4 regions of the Pseudomonas sp. E141 genome follow, and region 4 is predicted to be linked to each of the others. Evidence: predicted binding sites of a transcription regulator. Region 4 holds the regulator's gene; each other region holds the start of a gene.

Region 1 (5,091 bases), 1.9 Mb from region 4:
GGCAAACCCTGCGCAACCTGGTGGTACGGGCGGCCCAGGCGCCATTCAAACTCATCGGTGGGCTGGTGGCCGGGGGTGCCTCGCAAGACTTGGGCAGCGTGTCATTCGCCCCGGGCTCAAGCGAACTGAACCCGGACAACGAAGGCACGCTGCTCAAGTTGTCCGAAGCCCTCGGTAAACGTCCGGAGTTGCGCCTGGAGATCGAAGGCACCGCCGCCCAAAGCAGCGACGGTCCGCTGCTCGCCGCCCAGCGTCTGGAACGCGAATACCAGTACAACTACTACAAGATGCTGCAGCGCAGAGGCGACAAAGTCCCTGCCAAGGCCTCGCTGCTGGAGGTGCCCGAGGATGAAAAGGCACCGCTGCTCGAAGGCATCTATCGCACCCGTCTCAAGACCCAGCCACCGGTCGAATGGACGCAACTGGATAAAAAGGCCCGCACGGAAAAACTGCGCGAAGGCGTGATCTCGTTCTGGAGTGGCAACGAAGTGCTGTTGCGCCAGCTGGGACAGGAGCGCGCCAGCAGCATCAAGGATTTCCTGGTGGACAAAGGGCAATTGGCCGATGACCGTGTGTATTTCATCGACGCCAGCCTCGGTCAGGCCGAAAGCGACGGGCGCGTGATCACCCCCATGCATCTGGATGCCGAATAAGATGAAACGTCTGTACGGGCTTAGCCTGATCTTGCTGCTCGCCAGCGGCCAGACGTCGGCAGCCGATACATTGCGCTGTGGCAGCCAGTTGATCAGCGTCGGTGACCGCTCCAGCGAAGTCCTGCAAAAATGCGGGCAACCCGCGGCGCGGGATGACCTGGGCTACAAACGCAGCGTCAATCGCCGGGAAGAATACCCGGTGGAAGAATGGACCTACGGCCCCAACAGTGGCATGTACCAGTACCTGCGTTTCGAGGGGAATCGGTTGGTGCAGATCACCAGCAAGCGGGGGCGCTGAGCGGTTCTGTCATTCAGTTGAGATGGCGTGGGATGTGCCGCCGCCAATCGCAAGCAGGCTCCCTCCCACATTCGAACGCATCTTGCCGAAGAAGCTCGTCCACTGTGGGAGCGAGCCTGCTCGCGAAATCGGCCAGTCGATTTCCCAGATGGGTCCCTGAATACTTTTCCATTGCGCAATAGAACAGGCCCCCGGCACGAATGCCGGGGGCCTGTAATGGCCACTTCCGTGTGGCCTTCGCATGAACTCCAAAGCAACGGCAAACGTATGTCTCAGCCCGCTTGCCGTGCCTTCTCCCGGTCCAGGCGAGAAGCCTTGAGTCTTACTCGGATTTCAGGCCGTCAGCCGAAACGTCTCGGACGCCTTTGATTTTCTTGGTAATCGCCACGGCGGTGTCTTTTTGCGCGTCGGTCAGAACAGTAGTCGACGACAGCGACACTACGCCTTTATTGGTTTCTACCTTGATATCGGAACCTGGGATGCCTTTTTCAGTGACCAGATCGGCTTTGACCTTGGTGGTGATCCAGGTATCAGAAACATCTTCTTTGGCTTCTGTCACTTCACCAGCAGCCAGCATCATCGGAGCCTGAGTTGCTTGAGTGGTCTCGGCGAAAGCGCTAGCCATGGTCAGAGTCAGGGCGGTGGCAGCTGCGGCAGTGATAGCGAACTTCTTCATACGAGTAACTCCTGTTTTTCTCAAAAACTGCCGGAGGTGTTTCCCGGCAGGGTTATCAGGAGTAGTGCGAAGGCTGTGCCAGTTTTCACGAAGTAATTAATTCGTTTTAAATCAAGCGGTTAAGCGAAGCGGAGGTTTTCGCAATCATGCAAAATGCATGAAGAGGCGATTCTGGACATGCAACTTGCGGGTTTTGGACTCTTTTCTAAGCTTATGAATTACGAAGGGTTTTCTCTAAGGCCCGAGATTATTCCCGCTGAGCGCCCAACCTCTAAAAAAAGGGCCGCCACGCAGCCCAGACAAATCAGGTTCGAACTCATTAACCTCCAGTAGGCGTACCTCCAGTAGCCGCAGCAGCACCACCAGTGCACCCGGCAGGCAGGAACTCCTGAGCAGCCGTGGAACCGCATGTCCAGACGCCCGTCGCAGACCGACTTAAGGTGATTGTTTGACCAGCCACTGGAGCAGGCGCATTACGAAGGACACACGCGATGGAGCCTGTTCCAGCGGAAGCAGTGCCAGAGGCGCTCATCGTGCAGTTGCTGGTAGAGGCAGTTCCCCCGATAAGGTCTAAGGTTGGGTTGGTACCCTGGTTCATAGTGTCCTCGAACGGCACCTTCAACGCGGACGCTTCCGCCAGCCCCGCCGTAGCCTTCGCCCGCGCTTGATACTTGGAATACTGCGGCAACGCAAACGTCGCCAGGATGCCGATGATCGCTACAACGATCAGCAACTCGATCAAGGTAAAACCGTTTTGCTTATTCATAGATAATCTCCAAAGCATGAGGTGGAGTCTCATGACCTGAGGAGGCCATTGCATGGCATGTGCCAACCCTGTCGCGCCCGCTGGCAAGGGACTTCGACCCGCCGCGTCCCTATGTCCTACCCCAACAAGCGCACTATCTGACGTTTTTTGTCACTGCGCCCCGCTGGTTTGGTCTGGATGCTTGACTAGGCTATAAGTCATGAACTGTCCGCGTCCGGGATTCCCATGAATGACATCGCCTTAAGCGGTCTGGCCAAGCAATTGGTGCTGGCCGAACTGATCACCGAGCAAAGTGCGCAGCAGGCGTACCAACAAGCCCAAAGCAGTCGCATGCCCCTGGTCAGTTACCTGGTGCAGAACAAACTGGTCCAGAGTCGCCAGGTGGCGGAAATTGCCTCGGAGCATTTCGGCGTGGCCCTGCTGGACCTCAACAGCCTGGACAAGGAAACCCAACCCACCGGCCTTGTCAGCGAAAAACTGGTGCGCCAGCATCACGCCCTGCCGCTGTGGCGGCGTGGCAACAAGCTGTTCGTGGGCATCTCCGACCCCACCAACCACCAGGCCATCAATGACATTCAGTTCAGCACCGGCCTGACCACCGAAGCCATCCTGGTGGAGGACGACAAGCTCAGCGACGCCATCGAAAAGTTTTTCGAATCCACCAGCACCGGCCTGGAAGGCATGGGCGATGTCGACCTCGACGGCCTGGACATCGAGTCGATCGATGATCACAAGCAAGACTCCATCGCCGGCCAGGACACCGACGATGCGCCGGTGGTGCGGTTCGTCAACAAGATGCTGCTGGACGCGATCAAGGGCGGCTCCTCCGACCTGCACTTTGAACCCTATGAAAAAATCTATCGGGTGCGGGTGCGTACCGACGGCATGCTGCGAGAGGTGGCCCGCCCGCCGATCCAGTTGGCCACCCGCATCGCCGCGCGCCTGAAGGTCATGGCCAGCCTTGATATTTCCGAGCGGCGCAAACCCCAGGACGGGCGCCTGAAAATGCGCCTGTCGAAAAACAAGTCCATCGACTTCCGGGTCAACACCCTGCCGACGCTCTGGGGTGAAAAAGTGGTGATCCGGATCCTCGACCCCTCCAGCGCGCAGATGGGTATCGATGCCCTGGGCTACGAGCCGGACCAGAAAGAGCTGTACATGGCGGCGCTCAAACAACCACAAGGGTTGATCCTGGTGACCGGGCCCACCGGCTCTGGCAAAACCGTGTCGCTCTATACCGGGCTGAATATCCTCAACACTGTGGACATCAATATTTCCACCGCTGAGGATCCGGTGGAAATCAACATGGAAGGCATCAACCAGGTCAACGTGAATCCGCGCCAGGGTCTGGATTTCGCCCAGGCCCTGCGCTCGTTCCTGCGCCAGGACCCGGACGTGATCATGGTGGGCGAGATCCGCGACCTGGAAACCGCCGAAATCGCCATCAAGGCCGCCCAGACCGGACACATGGTGCTCTCCACCCTGCACACCAACAGCGCCGCCGAAACCCTGATCCGCCTGCACAACATGGGCATTCCCGGCTTCAACATCGCCACGGCGGTCCACCTGATCATCGCCCAGCGACTGGCGCGCAAGCTGTGCCCACATTGCAAAAGGGCCATCGAGATTCCCGAAGAAACCCTGCTCAAGGAAGGCTTTCCGCGGGAACGCATCGGCTCGTTCACGATCTATGAGCCGGTCGGTTGCGAACAGTGCAACAACGGCTACAAGGGGCGCGTGGGGGTTTACGAAGTGGTCAGGAATACGCCCGAGCTGCAACGGCTGATCATGGCCGAGGGCAACTCGTTGGAAATCGACCTGCAAATGCGCAAGGACGGTTTTAATGACCTGCGCGCCTCGGGACTGCTCAAAGTGATGCAAGGCATCACCAGCCTCGAAGAAATCAACCGGGTCACCAAGGATTGAACATGGCGGTCAAGGCAATAAAAACCGACGTTTTCACGTGGGAAGGCAAAGACCGCAAAGGCACGAAAATGACCGGCGAACTGACTGGGCAGAGCCCGGCCCTGGTCAAGGCCCAGTTGCGCAAACAAGGCATCAACCCAGGCAAGGTTCGCAAGAAGTCCACCTCGATATTCAGCAAGGGCAAGCGTATCAAGCCATTGGATATCGCCCTGTTCACTCGTCAGATGGCGACCATGCTCAAGGCCGGCGTGCCCTTGTTGCAGGCGTTCGACATCATTGGCGAAGGCTTCGACAACGCCAACATGCGCAAGCTGGTGGACGAGGTGAAACAGGAAGTCGCCGCCGGCAACAGCTTCGCCGCGTCGTTGCGCAAGAGCCCGCAATACTTCGACGAACTGTACTGCAACCTGGTGGACGCCGGTGAACAGGCCGGCGCCCTGGATACGCTGCTGGAGCGCGTCGCGACCTACAAGGAAAAAAGCGAAGCCCTCAAGGCCAAGATCAAGAAAGCCATGACCTACCCCGCGGCCGTGGTGCTCGTCGCCGCCGTGGTCACGGGTATTCTGCTGGTCAAGGTGGTGCCGCAGTTCGAATCGGTATTCTCCGGGTTCGGCGCCCAACTGCCGGCCTTCACGGTGATGGTCATCGGCCTGTCGGAGTTCATGCAGCAGTGGTGGTGGATGCTGCTGGGCGGCGCGGTGGCGGCGTTCTTCGGTGTCAAACATGCACTCAAGCGCTCCCAGGGCTTGCGTGACTGGCGCGATAAATGGCT
Region 2 (5,091 bases), 580 kb from region 4:
GCCTGCGCGATCGATGAGCCGGATTGCGAAGCTTGCCAATAAGCTGAGTGGGTGGGCGCTGCAAGGCGCTTGCTAAAGAAGCCCCCGATAGACCGCTGGTTTATCGGGGGTTTTCTTTTGCCTTGAGAAAAGTAGCGACTGGGCGCGCCCCATCGCGAGCAAGCTCGCTCCCACATGTGTTCCGGTTCGTTCGCAAGATTTGCGCTCACTGAAAATCCCTGTGGGAGCGGCTTTGGTTCAGCCAGTGACCACATTGGAATGCGTCCACCTGTGGGAGCGAGCCTGCTCGCGATGAGGCCGGGACAGCCCCTCCGAAAACACCCACCCACAAAAAAGCCCCTCTTGCGAGGGGCTTCTTGTGCAGCGTTCAAGCGACCTTCGATATCAAGCCATCTGAATGATGGTCTGCATGATGGTGCTCTGGGTGGAGATGGTCTTGGCGTTCGCTTGGTAGTTGCTTTGGGCCTTGATCAGCTCGACCAGTTCGTTGGTCAGGTTGACGTTGGACTCTTCCAGGGAGTTGGAGACGATCGAACCCAGAGTCCCGGTTTCCGGCGCGTCGTAGCCCGGGATGCCCGAAGCGAAGGTTTCTTTCCAGCTGGTGCCGCCTACCGGTTGCAGGCCTTGCTCGTTGGTGAAGCTGGCGAGGGCGAGCTGACCGATCGGCTTGGTCTGGTTGTTGCTGAAGTTGGCCAGCAGCACACCGCTGCCGTCGATGGTCAGGTTGGTGATCTGGCCAGTGGCGTAACCGTTCTGGGTAGGAATCGACCGGGCGGTGTCGGCGTTGAACTGGGTGGTATTGGCCATGGAGATGACAATAGTATCGGCGCCATCAGCGCCATTGGCGGTCCACACGCCGTTGGTAACGGTGCCAGGAATCCAATCGTCCAGTTCCAAATCGCTACTGGTGCTCGCTGGTGGGGTGGTGACCGTGGACAACCTGCCGTTCGCATCAAAGGTCATGGTCGAAGGGACCGCCAGGGTAGCGGCAGCGGTTGGCGAGCTACCGTCCAGATTACGACCGTCGATCAGCGTGTAGACATCCCATTCATTGTCGCCAGTCTTGACCATGTACTGGTCCATGGAATGCTGGTTACCCTGGGTATCGTAGACCGGCGTGGTGAATTGCTTGGTGAAGGTGGATGTATCGGCCGGGTCGAACACGTAAGGAGCCGCTTGGTTGATAGCCGTCGCCGTCGAATTCAGGTTAATCGTCGACGAAACCAGGCTGGTCGCTTGCGGCGGCAGGTTGGAAGTGTCGATACGCAGGTCGGTCAGAATACCGTTGAGGATGTTGCCATTGGCATCCACGCCATAACCCTGCAAACGCGCAGTGCCATCGCTGTTGGTGATGAAACCTTCCTTGTCGGTCTTGAACGTACCGGCACGGGTGTAGCTCAGGGAACCGTCGTTGCTCAGGACAAAGAAGCCCGAACCCTGGATGCCCATGTCCAGCACGTTGCCGGTGTTGTTGACGTCACCCTGGCTGAACTGCTGGGAGACGTTGGCCAGGCGCACGCCGTTACCGACGGTCTTGGTGCCGCTGCCCAGCCTGGTGGCCGAGTAGACGTCTTCGAATTCCGCACGGGACGATTTGAAACCGGTGGTCGCCACGTTGGCGATGTTGTTGCCGGTCACGTCCAGGTGCTTGTTGGCTGCATAGAGACCGCTAAGGCCGATGTTGAAAGACATGTTGCACTCCTTTTGCCGGTTTAGTCGGCTCTACATACCAATAGTTTGTACTTTGGACAGGGCGATGCTGCCCAGCCCGGCCAGGTTGAGCATCAGCTCACCGCCCGTCTGGCTGATCGTCACGCTGCTGACGGTCGCCGGCAGGTTGGTGATCAGCGACACGGGCTTATCGTCGATAGTGGTCGAAGCGGTGAAGGTGTAAGTACCCGACTCAAGGGTGGTGCCCGCATCGTTCTTGCCATCCCAGATGAAGGCCGAATTACCGGCATTCTGGCTGCCCAGCTCGATCGTACGGACGGTCTTGCCGTCCTTGTCTGCGATCTTGATCGCGAGCGAAGACACCGAGGCCGGTACCACCACCGTGCCGTTGAGGCTCTTGGAGGTGTCGACCACAGCCTTGTCACCCGGGGCGATGACCGAACGGCCCACCAGTGACGAGGCTTGCAGGGCCTGGGACGAGTTGTAGTTGCCGGCAATACCGCTCACGGTTTCGTTGAGTGTGGTGATGCCTTCCAGGCTGCTGAATTGCGCCAACTGGGCAACGAACTCGCCGTTATCCTGCGGCTCCAGCGGGTTCTGGTTTTTCAGCTGGGTGACCAGCAATTGCAGGAACGCATCCTTGCCCAGCTCCTTGGAACCGGTAGCCGCATTCGTCGCCGAGGCCAGGCCATCGGTGGTGGTGTTGGTCTTGACCGAGGAGTTGGCCAGAATCTCGTTGAGGCTCAAACCACTGGTGGTGTTGGTGACGCTCATGTGACTCGCCCCTTATCACTGACCGAGGGTCAGGACCTTCTGCATCATGGTTTTGGCGGTGTTCATCATTTCGACGTTGGTCTGGAACGAACGACTGGCGGAAATCATGTCGGCCATTTCTTCAACGACGTTCACGTTCGGGTAATAGACGTAGCCCTTGGCGTCGGCGGCCGGGTGGTTCGGCTCGTAGCGTGCGTCGAGGTTGCTCTGGTCTTCGACCACGCCGAGCACCTGCACACCCTGCCCTGCGGCGTCCTGCTCCTGGAACAGCGAGTCGCTGCCGCCGGATTGGCCGCCCTGGAACATGGTGGCGAACACCGGGTGACGGGCACGGTAGGTCTGGTCGATGCTCGACGACACGGTCTCGGCGTTGGCGATGTTACTGGCGACGGTGTTCAGACGCGTGGTCTGGGCACTCATGGCGCTGCCGGCAATGTTGAATACGCTCGCAATCGACATGACTTACTCTCCGCGCAGGGCCGATACCAGCCCTTTGAATTTGCTATTGAGCAGGGTGAAGCTGGCCTGGAAGTTCACGGAGTTTTCCGTGTAGTTGGACTGTTCCAGTTGAGCGTCCACGGTGTTCTGGTCGATCGAAGGCTGCATCGGCGTGCGGTACATCAGCGACTCATCGGCATTGCCCAGGCCTTCGGCTTCGATGTGACGGCTGTTGGTCATGTTCAGGGCGAAGTGGCCGTTCTTGGCCTTCTCGTTCTGCTCGGCGAGCACTTTGGAGAAGTCCAGGTCCCGAGCCTTGAAGTTCGGGGTGTCGGCGTTGGCGATGTTGTTGGCCAGGACTTCGGCACGCTGGGCTCGGAAGCTCAGGGCCTTTTCGTGGATGCCGAGCGCTTTATCGAAACTGATGCTCATGTTGGAAACCTTCGGGTGACCAGAATTTACGTACGATGGACATAGCAAGCGTCGTGCCACTTTCAAAAAGCCCATAAACCGGGGCTTTGCGGGCATCGGCAAAGCGGCAATGCCAGAAAAGCGGCAATCGGTTTCCGCTGGCTGCCGCTTTTCTGCCGCTTTCACCCAGGCAATGGGGATCAAATGTGGGAGCGAGCTTGCTCGCGATAGCGGTGTGTCAGTCAACATTGATGGCGTCTGCAATACCGCTATCGCGAGCAAGCTCGCTCCCACAGGAGGCTGTGGTGCATTGGAAAAAACCGGCAGGCAAAAAAAACGGGAGCCTTTGCGGACTCCCGTTTTTTTCCCAACCCAAGCAAATCACTTCGCCTGATAGATGATCCCAGGACTGCACTGCACCATCTGGTAGTGGTCCGGCAAACCGTTCAATGCCTCGGAGGCGCCGAGGAACAGGTAGCCGCCCGGTTTGAGCGTGCTGTGGATGCGCAGCAGGATGTCTTTTTTCACTTCGGCAGAGAAGTAGATCAGCACGTTGCGGCAGAACACGATGTCGAACTTGCCCAGGCTGGCGTAGCTGTCCAGCAGGTTGAACGAGCGGAATTCCACGCGGTTCTTGATCGGCGCCTTGACCACCCATTTACCCGGCCCTTTGGGGTCGAAGTAGCGTTGCAGGCGATCAGGCGACAGGCCGCGGCCGATGGCCAGGCTGTCGTATTCGCCAGTCTTGCAGTTGTTGAGCATCGTTCCGGACAAATCGGTGGCGACGATTTGCACGCCCATTTTCAGCTGGCCGATATTGGTCCGCTCGAACTCATCGATGGACATCGACAGCGAATAGGGTTCCTGTCCCGACGAACAGGCCGCCGACCAGATCCGCAAGCGTTGCCCCGGACTGGCCTTGATGGCCGCCGGCAGCACCCTGTTCTTCAACACCTCGAACGGATAGGTGTCGCGAAACCACAGGGTTTCGTTGGTGGTCATGGCATCCACCACCATCTCGCGCAACCCACTGCGCGGCTGGGTCTGGATGCGCTGGACCAGTTCGCCCAACGATTTCAGGCCCTGTTGCTCCATCAACTTATTGAGACGGCTCGACACCAGGTATTGCTTGTTTTCACCAAGCAAAATGCCACAGGCTTTTTCCAGGAAGACCCGGAACTGTTCGAAATCCAAATTACCCGTAGACAAAATACCGCCTCTTTCATCGTATTGACTTGCCGGGCGCACAACGCGCCCAACCTTTATTCTGCAGCCTTGATGCGCTCGACTACCCGGGAAGCCAGGTCATCGGGCCGGAACTTGGCCAGGAAATCATCGGCCCCCACCTTCTTGACCATCGCCTGGTTGAAAACACCGGACAACGAGGTGTGCAAGACAATATGCAGCTTTTGCATGCGCGGGTCGTTGCGGATTTCCGACGTCAGGGTGTACCCGTCCATCTCCGGCATTTCAATGTCGGAGATCATCATCAGAAACTCCTCTTCCGGTTTCTTGCCCTCTTCCACCAGCTTGCGCAGGTAATCCAGGGCCTGGCGTCCGTCGTTCAACGCTACCACTTCGACACCGACCGTTTGTAGACAACGGGTCACCTGCTTACGTGCCACCGAAGAATCATCAACCGTCAGCACCCGCAGCGAAATCGCCTTGTGCTGGGTTTCGGCGTCGACCACCCCCACGGAAATCGTTTCCGGGGTCGGCGCCACTTCGGCGAGGATTTTCTCCACGTCGATGATTTCAACCAACTGGTTATCGACCCGGGTCACCGCCGTGAGGTAG
Region 3 (5,091 bases), 3.0 Mb from region 4:
GGAGCTTGGCAGGTTGAAGCCCACTGCCGCGATGCAGACAGCGGCCACGGTGTACATGCCCAACAGGGTGCGAATGCCACCGAAACGATCCGCCAGGGCGCCGCCCAGTGGACGCATCAGGCTGCCCCCGAAGACGCAAGCGGCGGTGTAGTAACCGGCGGTCACCGGGCTCAGGCCGTACTGGTCGTTGAAGTAGCCGGGCAGTGCGCTGGCCAGGCCGATGAAGCCGCCGAAGGTCACACTGTAGAAGAACATGAACCACCAGCTGTCCCGGTCGCCCAGGGCCTTGAGGTAGTCGCCCATGGATTTGGCTTTTGGTCGCTCGGGAGCGTTCTTGGCCAGCCAGGCAAAGAGGATCAGGGTCACGATCAGCGGGATCAGCGCGAAACCGAACACGTTGCTCCAGCCGAATGCCACTGCCATTACCGGTGCGATCAGCGCAGCCAGTACGGTGCCCGAGTTACCAGCGCCGGCAATGCCCATGGCCTTGCCCTGGTGCTGTGGCGGATACCACTGGGAGGCCAGCGGCAGGGCCACGGCGAATGACGCACCGGCCACGCCCAGGAACAGCCCCAGCAGCAAGGCTTGTTCGTAGCTGTGGATGCCCAGTTTCCAGGCACAGAACAGTGCACCGATCACAATCACCTGACCGACCATACCGGCGGTTTTCGGTGAAATCCGGTCGGCCAGCAGGCCCATGAACAAGCGCAGTACGGCACCGGCCAGGATCGGCGTAGCCACCATCAGGCCGCGTTGCTGGGTGGTCAGGTGCAGGTCGGCAGAGATCTGCACCGCCAGTGGACCGAGCAGGTACCAGACCATGAAACTCAGGTCGAAATAGAGGAAGGCCGCGAACAGTGTCGGGGTGTGGCCGGATTTCCAGAAGCTTGAATTCATCGCGCACCTCAGCTGTAAAAGTCTCGAGAAATGAGTCAGTGCCTTGAAGCAGTGCGCCGCCTGTGGCTGCACCACCGACCCCGGACTGTGGGATCAAAACAAAAAAACGCCGCAACCCGAATCGCCAGGGGGCGAGGAGGGTGTGCGACGTCTTTGTCGTAGGTGGGGCAACCGCCGTTGGTTACCTGTGGCTTTGCTAAAGCGAGAACTGTGCCAACAGGGGAGCAGTGTGAGACCTATCGCGAGCAGGCTCGCTCCCACAGTGGATCTTCAGTGGCCATGAAACCTGTGGGAGCGGGCCTGCTCCCACATTGGAGTTCCAGTGGCCACAGGATCTGTGGGAGCGAGCCTGCTCGCGATAGCGCCGGGCCAGGCGCTGCAAGGCTTTCAGCCGAGCAGCTCATTCATCGCAATGATCTGCTCGGCCACCTGGATCAGCTTCTGCTGGCGACTCATGGCCTGGCGGCGCATCAGGGTGTAGGCCTGTTCTTCGTTGCATTCTTTCATCTTCATCAGCATGCCCTTGGCCAGTTCGATGCGTTTGCGTTCGGCCAGTTGCTGGTCCCGGGCCAGGAGCTGGGCGCGCAGGGCCTGGTCGCTTTCGAAGCGGGCCATGGCCACGTCGAGGATCGGTTGCAGGCGCGCGGCGTGGATGCCTTCGACGATGTAGGCGCTCACGCCCGATTTGATCGCCTGGCGCATTACATCCGGGTCGTGCTCGTCGGTAAACATGACGATCGGTCGTGGCTGGTCGCGGCTGACCAGCACCACTTGCTCCATGACATCGCGTCCGGGTGACTCGGTATCGATCAGGATCACGTCCGGACGCACTGTTTCGACGCGTGCCGGCAGGTCGATGGTCAATCCGGATTCATCGATGACTTCGAACCCGGCCTCAATCAGGGCCGCTTTGAGACGGCCGACTTTTTTCGCGGTGTCGTTGATCAGCAGGATACGCAGCATGGTCGTGGCTCCTGTCAGCGGCTGGCGAAGAGGGGAGCCGCATCGCTCAAAGCGTGCAGTTTGAAGCTTTTGGCATAAGCGGCCGGATCCGAGCCGTCCCAGATGGTGCCGTCGATCAATTGGCTGCTGCGCATGTCCTGGCGGGGGGCGGCGATGTCCAGTGCCGCGCAGGCTTGACGGTATAGCGTGAGCTGCTGGACTTGCTGTGCCACGGCCAGATAATCCGGGTCTTCACGCAACAGGCCCCAGCGGCGGAACTGGGTCATGAACCACATGCCATCGGACAGGTAGGGCAGGTTCACTTCGCCGTTGCCGTGGAAACGCATCGCGTGAGGGTCCTGCCAGCTGTTGCCCAGCCCGTCGGCGTAAATCCCTAACAGGCGCGGCTCGATGCAATCCAGCGGTGCGTCCAGGTATTCGGGGGCACTCAATAGTTGTGCGGTGCTGCGGCGGTTCTCGGTGCTTTGCTCAATGAAGCGACTGGCTTGCAGGATCGCCATCACCAGTGCGCGGGCGGTATTGGGGTATTGCTCGACGAATGCACGGGTGCAGCCGAGGACTTTTTCCGGGTGATCGGGCCAGATGGTTTGAGTCGTCGCCAGGGTGAAGCCCAGGTTCTGTTTGACCGCACTGGCGCACCACGGCTCGCCCACGCAGAACCCGTCGATCCGTCCGGCCTGCAGGTGGGCGATCATTTGCGGCGGCGGTACCACCACACTGTCGACATCCGACAGCGGATGGATGCCTTGAGCGGCGAGCCAGTAATAGAGCCACATGGCGTGGGTGCCAGTGGGGAAGGTCTGGGCGAAAGTCAGTTTCGGGCGAGTTTGGTGCACATGCTGTTCCAGTGCCTCAGGACTGGTCACGCCTTGGGCCTGCAAGCCATGGGAAAGGTTGATGCTCTGGCCGTTCTGGTTCAGCCCCATCAACACCGCCATGTCGGTCGGCGCGACCCCGCCGATGCCCAGGTGCACCGCGTAGATCAGGCCATACAGGCTGTGGGCGGCATCGATTTCACCACTGACCAGCTTGTCCCGCAGGTTGGCCCAGGACGCTTGGCGCTTGAGGTTCAAAGTCAGCCCGTAAGGCTGGGCAAAGCCCTGGGTGGCGGCCACCACCAGCGGCGCGCAGTCGCTCAAGGCCATGAAGCCAAGATTGATCGCGCTCTTTTCCGGGGCATCGCTGCCGTTGACCCAGGCCAGGGGGTTGGCTGGAACTTCATTCATCGCGCATCACCTTTCCACAAAAAAAGGCGCCGTATCCGGACGTTTGCAAGGCCGGATGACGACGCCGTTGTCCTTCAAATACAGTGTGGCACTCATTCCGTCGTTGGCATGGGTGCCGATGAACGCAAGTGGTGCAAGGCATATGCCATCGCCGCTGTTTTGTGCAGGCGCCTCGCGTGCGTCGTCGTAGCCCGGCTATAATCGCCGCCTCATTTCGTCGCCTGAGTCCAAGCCGCCCATGTACACCCTGGCCCGTGAACTGCTGTTCAAACTTTCCCCGGAAACCTCCCACGATCTGTCCCTGGACCTGATCGGTGCGGGTGGACGTTTGGGCCTCAATGGTCTGCTGTGCAAGGCGCCGGCTAAATTGCCGGTGAATGTGATGGGGCTTGAGTTCCCCAACCCGGTCGGGCTGGCGGCGGGCCTGGACAAGAATGGCGCGGCCATCGACGGTTTTGCCCAGTTGGGGTTCGGTTTCGTCGAAATCGGCACCGTCACCCCGCGTGCCCAGCCGGGCAACCCAAAGCCACGGATTTTCCGCCTGCCGCAAGCCGAGGCGATCATCAACCGCATGGGCTTTAACAACCTGGGCGTCGACCATTTGCTGGGGCGTGTGGCTGCCGCCAAGTACAAGGGCGTGCTGGGCATCAACATCGGCAAGAACTTCGACACACCGGTGGAGCGCGCGGTTGACGATTATCTGATCTGCCTGGACAAGGTCTACGCCCACGCCAGTTATGTGACCGTCAACGTCAGTTCCCCGAACACTCCGGGGCTGCGCAGCCTGCAATTTGGTGATTCGCTCAAGCAACTGCTGGCTGACCTGGCTCGACGTCGCGCCGAATTGGCGGTGATCCATGGCAAGCATGTGCCACTGGCCATCAAGATCGCCCCGGACATGACCGACGAAGAGACCGCACAGGTGGCCCAGGCCCTGATCGACACCGGAATGGACGCGGTGATTGCCACCAACACGACGCTGGGTCGCGAAGGCGTCGAAGGGGTGGAACACGCCGACGAGGCGGGCGGGCTGTCCGGTGCGCCGGTGCGGGACAAGAGCACCCATACCGTGAAAGTGCTGGCCGCCGAACTGGCGGGGCGCTTGCCGATCATCGCGGCGGGTGGCATCACCGAGGGCAAGCATGCTGCCGAAAAAATCAGCGCAGGCGCGAGCCTGGTGCAGATTTATTCGGGCTTTATCTATAAGGGGCCGGCGTTGATTCGGGAATCGGTGGATGCGATTGCTGCACTGCGTTGATTCTCAAGGTGCAACGCGATTCAACTGTGGCGAGGGGATTTATCCCCGCTGGGGCGCGAAGCGGCCCCAAACAGCTCACTCGTTAAACCTGACACTCTGAGGGGCTGCTGCGCAGCCCAGCGGGGATAAATCCCCTCGCCACAACTGTATTCACAGCCCAGCTTTTTGCAGTGTTCATGAAACCCAGGCATTAAAAAGGGCTCCTCGAAGGAGCCCCCTGGGCCGAAGCCCGCCGTCCGGATGGGACGTGCGTGGTTAAATCGATGTGAGTATCAAATTGTCGAGTTCTTGAGTGTTAAGCCCTGTGTCAGCCGACGGCGTGAAGTTCGTTGAGTCTATGGATACCCGCAGTGCCGGTCATACCGTCCCAATTGTCGCCGCGTCCTTCTCGCCAGCCATTGATCCAGGCTTGACGTACCGACGGTAGAGTAAAGGGGCAAAGCTCACGGGATTTACCACCAACGCCATATTGGTAACCGCGTAAAAATGCTCTTTCCAACGGATCACGCTTAAGTCTTCTCATAGGGTGTTGCCCTCACTTGTTGACTGTTGCTTAGCGTCGACCTCTATTGAGGCCGGGGCAGAATCATTCTGCCGTTGGTGGCTCGTTGCCGGCGTGACGAGCCGAGGTGTTGACGCCGTTGCGACGTCAACCTGTGTTGAGTTCTAACCAAAGCGTCACATGGATGGAATGATCGTTTTGTCATAAGCACGTAACAATAAAGATGTTAGGGCGATAAGTAACAT
Region 4 (5,091 bases):
GCTTAAGGCTATTCGCCTTCATCGAAGTAGTTGTTGATCAGCCCCACCAACGCATCCAGCGCCTCCTGCTCCTGTTCACCTTCGGTTCGCAGATGGATTTTGGTGCCTTGGCCGGCTGCCAGCATCATCATGGCCATGATGCTTTTGCCATTGATCATTTTCTCGGGGTCACGGCCCACGAGTATCTCGCAAGGAAACTGACCTGCCACACCGACGAACTTGGCTGACGCGCGGGCATGCAAGCCCAGCTTGTTGATGATTTCAATTTCCAGAGCGGGCATCGCGATGTGAATCCTTTAGCTGAGGTCGCGGTGGCGAACCTGGACGTTCTTCAGGGACTGTTGCAGGAGCTGACCCAATCGTTCGGTCAGGTAGACGGAGCGGTGATGGCCACCGGTACAGCCAATGGCAATCGTGACGTAGGCGCGGTTGCTTGCGGCAAAGCGCGGCAGCCATTTGAGCAGGTAGCTGGAGATGTCCTGGTACATTTCCTCGACATCCGGCTGGGCGGCCAGGTAGTCGATCACCGGCTGGTCGAGCCCCGATTGTTCGCGCAGCTCCGGTTTCCAATAAGGATTGGGCAGGCAGCGCACATCGAACACCAGGTCGGCGTCTACCGGCATTCCGCGCTTGAAACCGAACGACTCCACCAGAAATGCCGTGCCTGGCTCCGGCTGGTTCAGCAGACGCAACTTGATGGTGTCGCGCAGTTGATACAGGTTCAGGTGGGTGGTATTGACCTTCAGGTCCGCCAGGTCGGCGATCGGCCCCAGCAACTGGCTCTCGTCATGAATGGCTTCGGCCAGGGAGCGGCTTGCGTTGCTCAGGGGATGACGCCGACGGGTTTCGGAGAAACGCTTGAGCAGCGTCTCCTCATCGGCATCCAGATACAGCACATCGCACTGGATGTGCCGATTGCGCACTTCCGCGAGCAGCTCCGGGAACCGCGACAGGTGGCTCGGCAGATTACGTGCATCGATGGAGACCGCCACCAGCGGTTGCGCCAGTTCGGTATGGATCAGGGCGCGCTCGGCCAGTTCCGGCAGCAGGCCGGCCGGCAGGTTGTCGATGCAGTAGTAGCCGCTGTCCTCAAGCACGTTAAGCGCCGTGCTTTTACCGGAGCCGGAGCGTCCGCTGACAATGATCATGCGCATGTTTAATGACCGTTCTGCTCGTCCAGGACAACCTGATACAAGGCTTCGTTGCTCGGCGCGCTGCGCAATTTCTCGCGCACTTCCTTGCGGTCCAGCATGCTGGCGATCTGGCGCAGCAGCTCAAGGTGCGCATCGGTCGCCGCTTCCGGTACCAGCAGTACAAACAGCAGGTCGACCGGTGCGCCGTCGATGGCGTCGAAATCTATGGGTGCTTCAAGGTGCAGCAGCGCACTGATCGGCGCTGTACAGGCCTTGAGGCGGCAATGGGGAATGGCGATACCGTTGCCAAAGCCGGTGGAGCCCAGTTTTTCACGGGCAAACAGGGCCTCGAAGACATCCTGCATTTCCAGATCCGGTACCTCTCGGTGGATCAGGTTGGCAATTTGTTCGAGGGCTTTCTTTTTACTGCCACCCGGCACGTTCACCTGGGAACGGCCGGGGGTCAGGATGGATTCTAGTCGGATCATGGATTAGGGGGGTTAACGACCGGTCGCGCCCTGGAGGAGGCTCTGGGTCTTTTCCTTATGCTTTTTGAGTTGGCGATCCAGCTTGTCGGTCAGCAGGTCAATCGCGGCATACATGTCTTCATGCGCAGCATTGGCAACCACTTCTCCGCCGGGGATATGCAACGTGGCTTCGATTTTCTGCAGCAGCTTCTCGACGTTCATCGTGACTTGCACGTTGGTGATCTTGTCGAAATGCCTCTCCAATCGTTCGAGTTTTTCGCCGATGTATTCGCGAAGAGGTTCGGTCACTTCCAGTTGGTGTCCACTGATGTTGACTTGCATACAGCTTCTCCTTCGTTGCCAGTGCATAAAGCGGCAGGCAGAAATGCCTGCCACTGGAACGCTGTGGCGTGGCCTGTTACATCAACCGCTTGCGTTCGCTCGAAGGTGCGATCCCGAGGGATTCACGGTATTTGGCGACGGTACGGCGGGCCACCTGAATGCCTTGTGCCTCCAGTAAACCAGCGATCTTGCTGTCACTCAACGGCTTTTTCTGATTTTCCGCGGCCACCAGTTTTTTGATGATCGCGCGGATGGCTGTGGACGAGCATTCACCGCCTTCGGAGGTGCTGACGTGGCTGGAGAAAAAGTATTTCAGTTCATATATGCCCCGGGGGGTATGCATGAATTTCTGGGTGGTCACCCGCGAAATCGTCGACTCGTGCATGCCCACTGCCTCGGCAATGTCGTGCAGGACCAACGGCTTCATGGCTTCGTCGCCGTACTCCAGGAAGCCGCGCTGATGCTCGACGATCTGGGTGGCTACTTTCATCAGGGTTTCGTTGCGGCTTTGCAGGCTCTTGATGAACCAGCGCGCTTCCTGCAACTGGTTGCGCATGAAGGTGTTGTCGGCGCTGGTGTCCGCGCGCTTTACGAAACCGGCGTACTGGGCGTTCACCCGCAGCTTGGGCACCGATTCCTGGTTCAGTTCCACCAGCCAGCGGTCGTTGTGCTTGCGCACGATCACGTCGGGAACCACGTATTCGGGTTCGGTGGACTCGATCTGTGAACCTGGGCGCGGGTTGAGGCTCTGGACCAGCTCGATCACCTGGCGCAGTTCATCTTCCTTGAGCTTCATGCGACGCATCAACTGGCTGTAGTCGCGACCGCCCAGCAAGTCGATGTAATCGGTGACCAGTCGCTTGGCTTCGGCCAGCCAAGGCGTCTTGGCGGGTAACTGACGCAGTTGCAACAGCAGACACTCGCCCAGGTTGCGAGCACCGATGCCGGCGGGTTCGAACTGCTGGATGCGGTGCAGGACGGCTTCGATTTCGTCCAGCTCAATGTCCAGCTCGGGGTCAAAGGCCTCGAGGATTTCTTCAAGCGTCTCGTCCAGGTAGCCCTGATTGTTGATGCAGTCGATCAGCGTCACGGCAATCAGACGATCGGTATCGGACATCGGCGCCAGGTTCAGTTGCCACAGCAAGTGGCTCTGCAGGCTTTCGCCGGTGGAGGTGCGGGTAGTGAAGTCCCACTCGTCGTCATCGCTGCTGGGCAGGCTGCTGGCGCTGGTCTGGTAGACGTCTTCCCAGGCAGTATCCACGGGCAGATCGTTGGGGATGCGTTCATTCCATTCGCCATCCTCAAGGTTATCCACCGTCGGGGCGGTTTCCTGATAGGACGGTTCCGGGATTTCGGTGTTGGTCTTTTGCTCGACGTTATCGGCCAGCGGATCGGTGTTGTCGAAGTCGTCGCCTTCTTCCTGGCGTTCGAGCATCGGATTGGACTCCAGGGCCTCCTGGATTTCCTGTTGCAGGTCCAGGGTCGACAATTGGAGCAGGCGGATGGCCTGTTGCAGCTGCGGTGTCATCGTCAGCTGCTGGCCCATTCTCAAGACTAGCGATGGTTTCATGGCTGGGGCTTAACACCTTATTCGCCGGCGCACATGCGCCATCCACTACAGGGCGCCGAAGCGCCAAACTTAAGCAAATTATATGCCTGAAACTGAAGTGTTTGCCTAGGGCGTCACGTAATAAAATTAGCGACGCCGAGGTGATTGACCAGACACTTTTCGCTTACAGGCGGAACTCATGGCCCAAATACACTTCCTTGACCAGTTCATTGGCCAGGATGGTCGCGGAGTCGCCTTCGGCAATCAACTGGCCATCATTGACGATATAGGCGGTTTCACAGATATCCAGCGTCTCGCGAACGTTGTGGTCGGTGATCAATACGCCGATGCCCTTGGCCTTGAGATGGTGGATGATCTGCTTGATGTCGCCGACCGAAATCGGATCCACGCCAGCGAATGGTTCGTCCAGCAGGATGAATTTCGGTGCGGTGGCCAGGGCGCGAGCGATTTCCACGCGGCGCCGTTCGCCACCGGACAGGCTCATGCCCAGGTTGTCGCGGATGTGGCTGATGTGGAATTCCTGCAGCAGGCTTTCCAGTTCCTGGCGGCGACCGGCTTTGTCGAGTTCCTTGCGGGTCTCGAGGATCGCCATGATGTTGTCGGCAACCGACAGTTTGCGGAAGATCGACGCTTCTTGCGGCAGATAGCCGATACCGGCCTTCGCCCGGCCATGCATCGGCTGGTGGCTGACGTCCAGGTCGTCGATCAGGACGCGGCCTTGATCGGCCTGAACCAGGCCGACGATCATGTAGAAGCAGGTGGTCTTGCCCGCGCCGTTGGGGCCGAGCAGGCCGACGATCTGGCCGCTGTCGATGGACAGGCTGACATCACGCACGACTTGGCGGCTCTTGTAGCTCTTGGCCAGGTGCTGAGCTTTCAGAGTTGCCATTACTGGGCCTTCTGCTCGTCGGTTTTCTTTTTCGGCTGGATGACCATGTCGATCCGTGGACGCTGCTCGGTGACCTTGCTGCCAGTGGCGCGACCGGCGCTGGCCAGCTTTTTGTTCGTGTCGTAGACGATTTTCTCGCCCTGGGTGGTGTTGCCGTCCTTGTCGATGACCTTGGCGCGATCGATCAGCACCACGCGGTCTTTGGCGGCGTGGTACTGAATGGTTACCCCGTAGCCTTGAACCGGCTTGGTGTCGCCCGCGGTTTGCATCTGCTCGAAGTAGGCCAGGTTGCCCACCGAGGTGACGACGTCGATGTCGCCGGACTGGGTGCGGGTGATGGTCACGGTGTTGCCGGTGACCTTCATCGAACCCTGGGTGATGATCACGTCACCTTTATAGGTGGCTACACCGTTCTTGTCGTCCAGTTGGGCGTCGTCGGCCTGGATGCGGATAGGCTGGTCGCGGTCGGTGGGGAGGGCCCAGGCGCTCGCGCTTCCCAGTGCTGCGCCCAGACTGAGCAAAATAGGGAGGGTTTTAGCGAGCTTCATACTGTCCTCTTACGTTCGATAGCAGGTGTATCCTGCTTTCCTTCAAATACGCTTTCATTCCCGTGCCGGTCGACACACCACCGGCGCCGTCGATTCTAACGGGTTGCTCGGTCTGCGCATATTCTCGCTGCGGGAAGACTGT

The links. The regulator sigma-54, encoded in region 4, starts transcription at its own class of promoters, with help from an activator protein. The targets are predictions, from matches to a motif close to ANTGGCATNNANNTTGCTNT.
Region 1: a site for sigma-54 is predicted at 2,441-2,460, ahead of GKKCFE_RS02625 (pilin). Genes of this name have one in related genera too.
Region 2: a site for sigma-54 is predicted at 3,357-3,376, ahead of flgB (flagellar basal body rod protein FlgB). Genes of this name have one in related genera too.
Region 3: a site for sigma-54 is predicted at 3,217-3,236, ahead of GKKCFE_RS07330 (CmpA/NrtA family ABC transporter substrate-binding protein). Genes of this name have one in related genera too.

What each region holds. Positions count from the first base shown of each region.
Region 1 covers NZ_CP084024.1:598,071-603,161, reverse strand. The annotation lists gene GKKCFE_RS02640 (DUF748 domain-containing protein) at 1-653, shown strand, start outside; gene GKKCFE_RS02635 (DUF2845 domain-containing protein) at 655-951, shown strand; gene GKKCFE_RS02630 (BON domain-containing protein) at 1,274-1,627, opposite strand; gene GKKCFE_RS02625 (pilin) at 1,947-2,393, opposite strand; gene pilB (type IV-A pilus assembly ATPase PilB) at 2,619-4,319, shown strand; gene GKKCFE_RS02615 (type II secretion system F family protein) at 4,322-5,091, shown strand, end outside.
Region 2 covers NZ_CP084024.1:4,225,346-4,230,436, forward strand. The annotation lists gene GKKCFE_RS18905 (ribonucleoside-diphosphate reductase subunit alpha) at 1-42, shown strand, start outside; gene flgE (flagellar hook protein FlgE) at 385-1,692, opposite strand; gene flgD (flagellar hook assembly protein FlgD) at 1,723-2,445, opposite strand; gene flgC (flagellar basal body rod protein FlgC) at 2,461-2,904, opposite strand; gene flgB (flagellar basal body rod protein FlgB) at 2,908-3,315, opposite strand; gene cheR (protein-glutamate O-methyltransferase CheR) at 3,676-4,503, opposite strand; gene GKKCFE_RS18935 (chemotaxis protein CheV) at 4,557-5,091, opposite strand, start outside.
Region 3 covers NZ_CP084024.1:1,619,489-1,624,579, forward strand. The annotation lists gene GKKCFE_RS07320 (nitrate/nitrite transporter) at 1-897, opposite strand, end outside; gene GKKCFE_RS07325 (ANTAR domain-containing response regulator) at 1,285-1,860, opposite strand; gene GKKCFE_RS07330 (CmpA/NrtA family ABC transporter substrate-binding protein) at 1,875-3,086, opposite strand; gene GKKCFE_RS07335 (quinone-dependent dihydroorotate dehydrogenase) at 3,325-4,344, shown strand; gene rmf (ribosome modulation factor) at 4,652-4,867, opposite strand.
Region 4 covers NZ_CP084024.1:4,806,594-4,811,684, reverse strand. The annotation lists gene GKKCFE_RS21540 (HPr family phosphocarrier protein) at 9-281, opposite strand; gene rapZ (RNase adapter RapZ) at 297-1,154, opposite strand; gene ptsN (PTS IIA-like nitrogen regulatory protein PtsN) at 1,157-1,621, opposite strand; gene hpf (ribosome hibernation-promoting factor, HPF/YfiA family) at 1,634-1,942, opposite strand; gene GKKCFE_RS21520 (RNA polymerase factor sigma-54) at 2,019-3,512, opposite strand; gene lptB (LPS export ABC transporter ATP-binding protein) at 3,676-4,401, opposite strand; gene lptA (lipopolysaccharide transport periplasmic protein LptA) at 4,401-4,949, opposite strand; gene lptC (LPS export ABC transporter periplasmic protein LptC) at 4,936-5,091, opposite strand, start outside.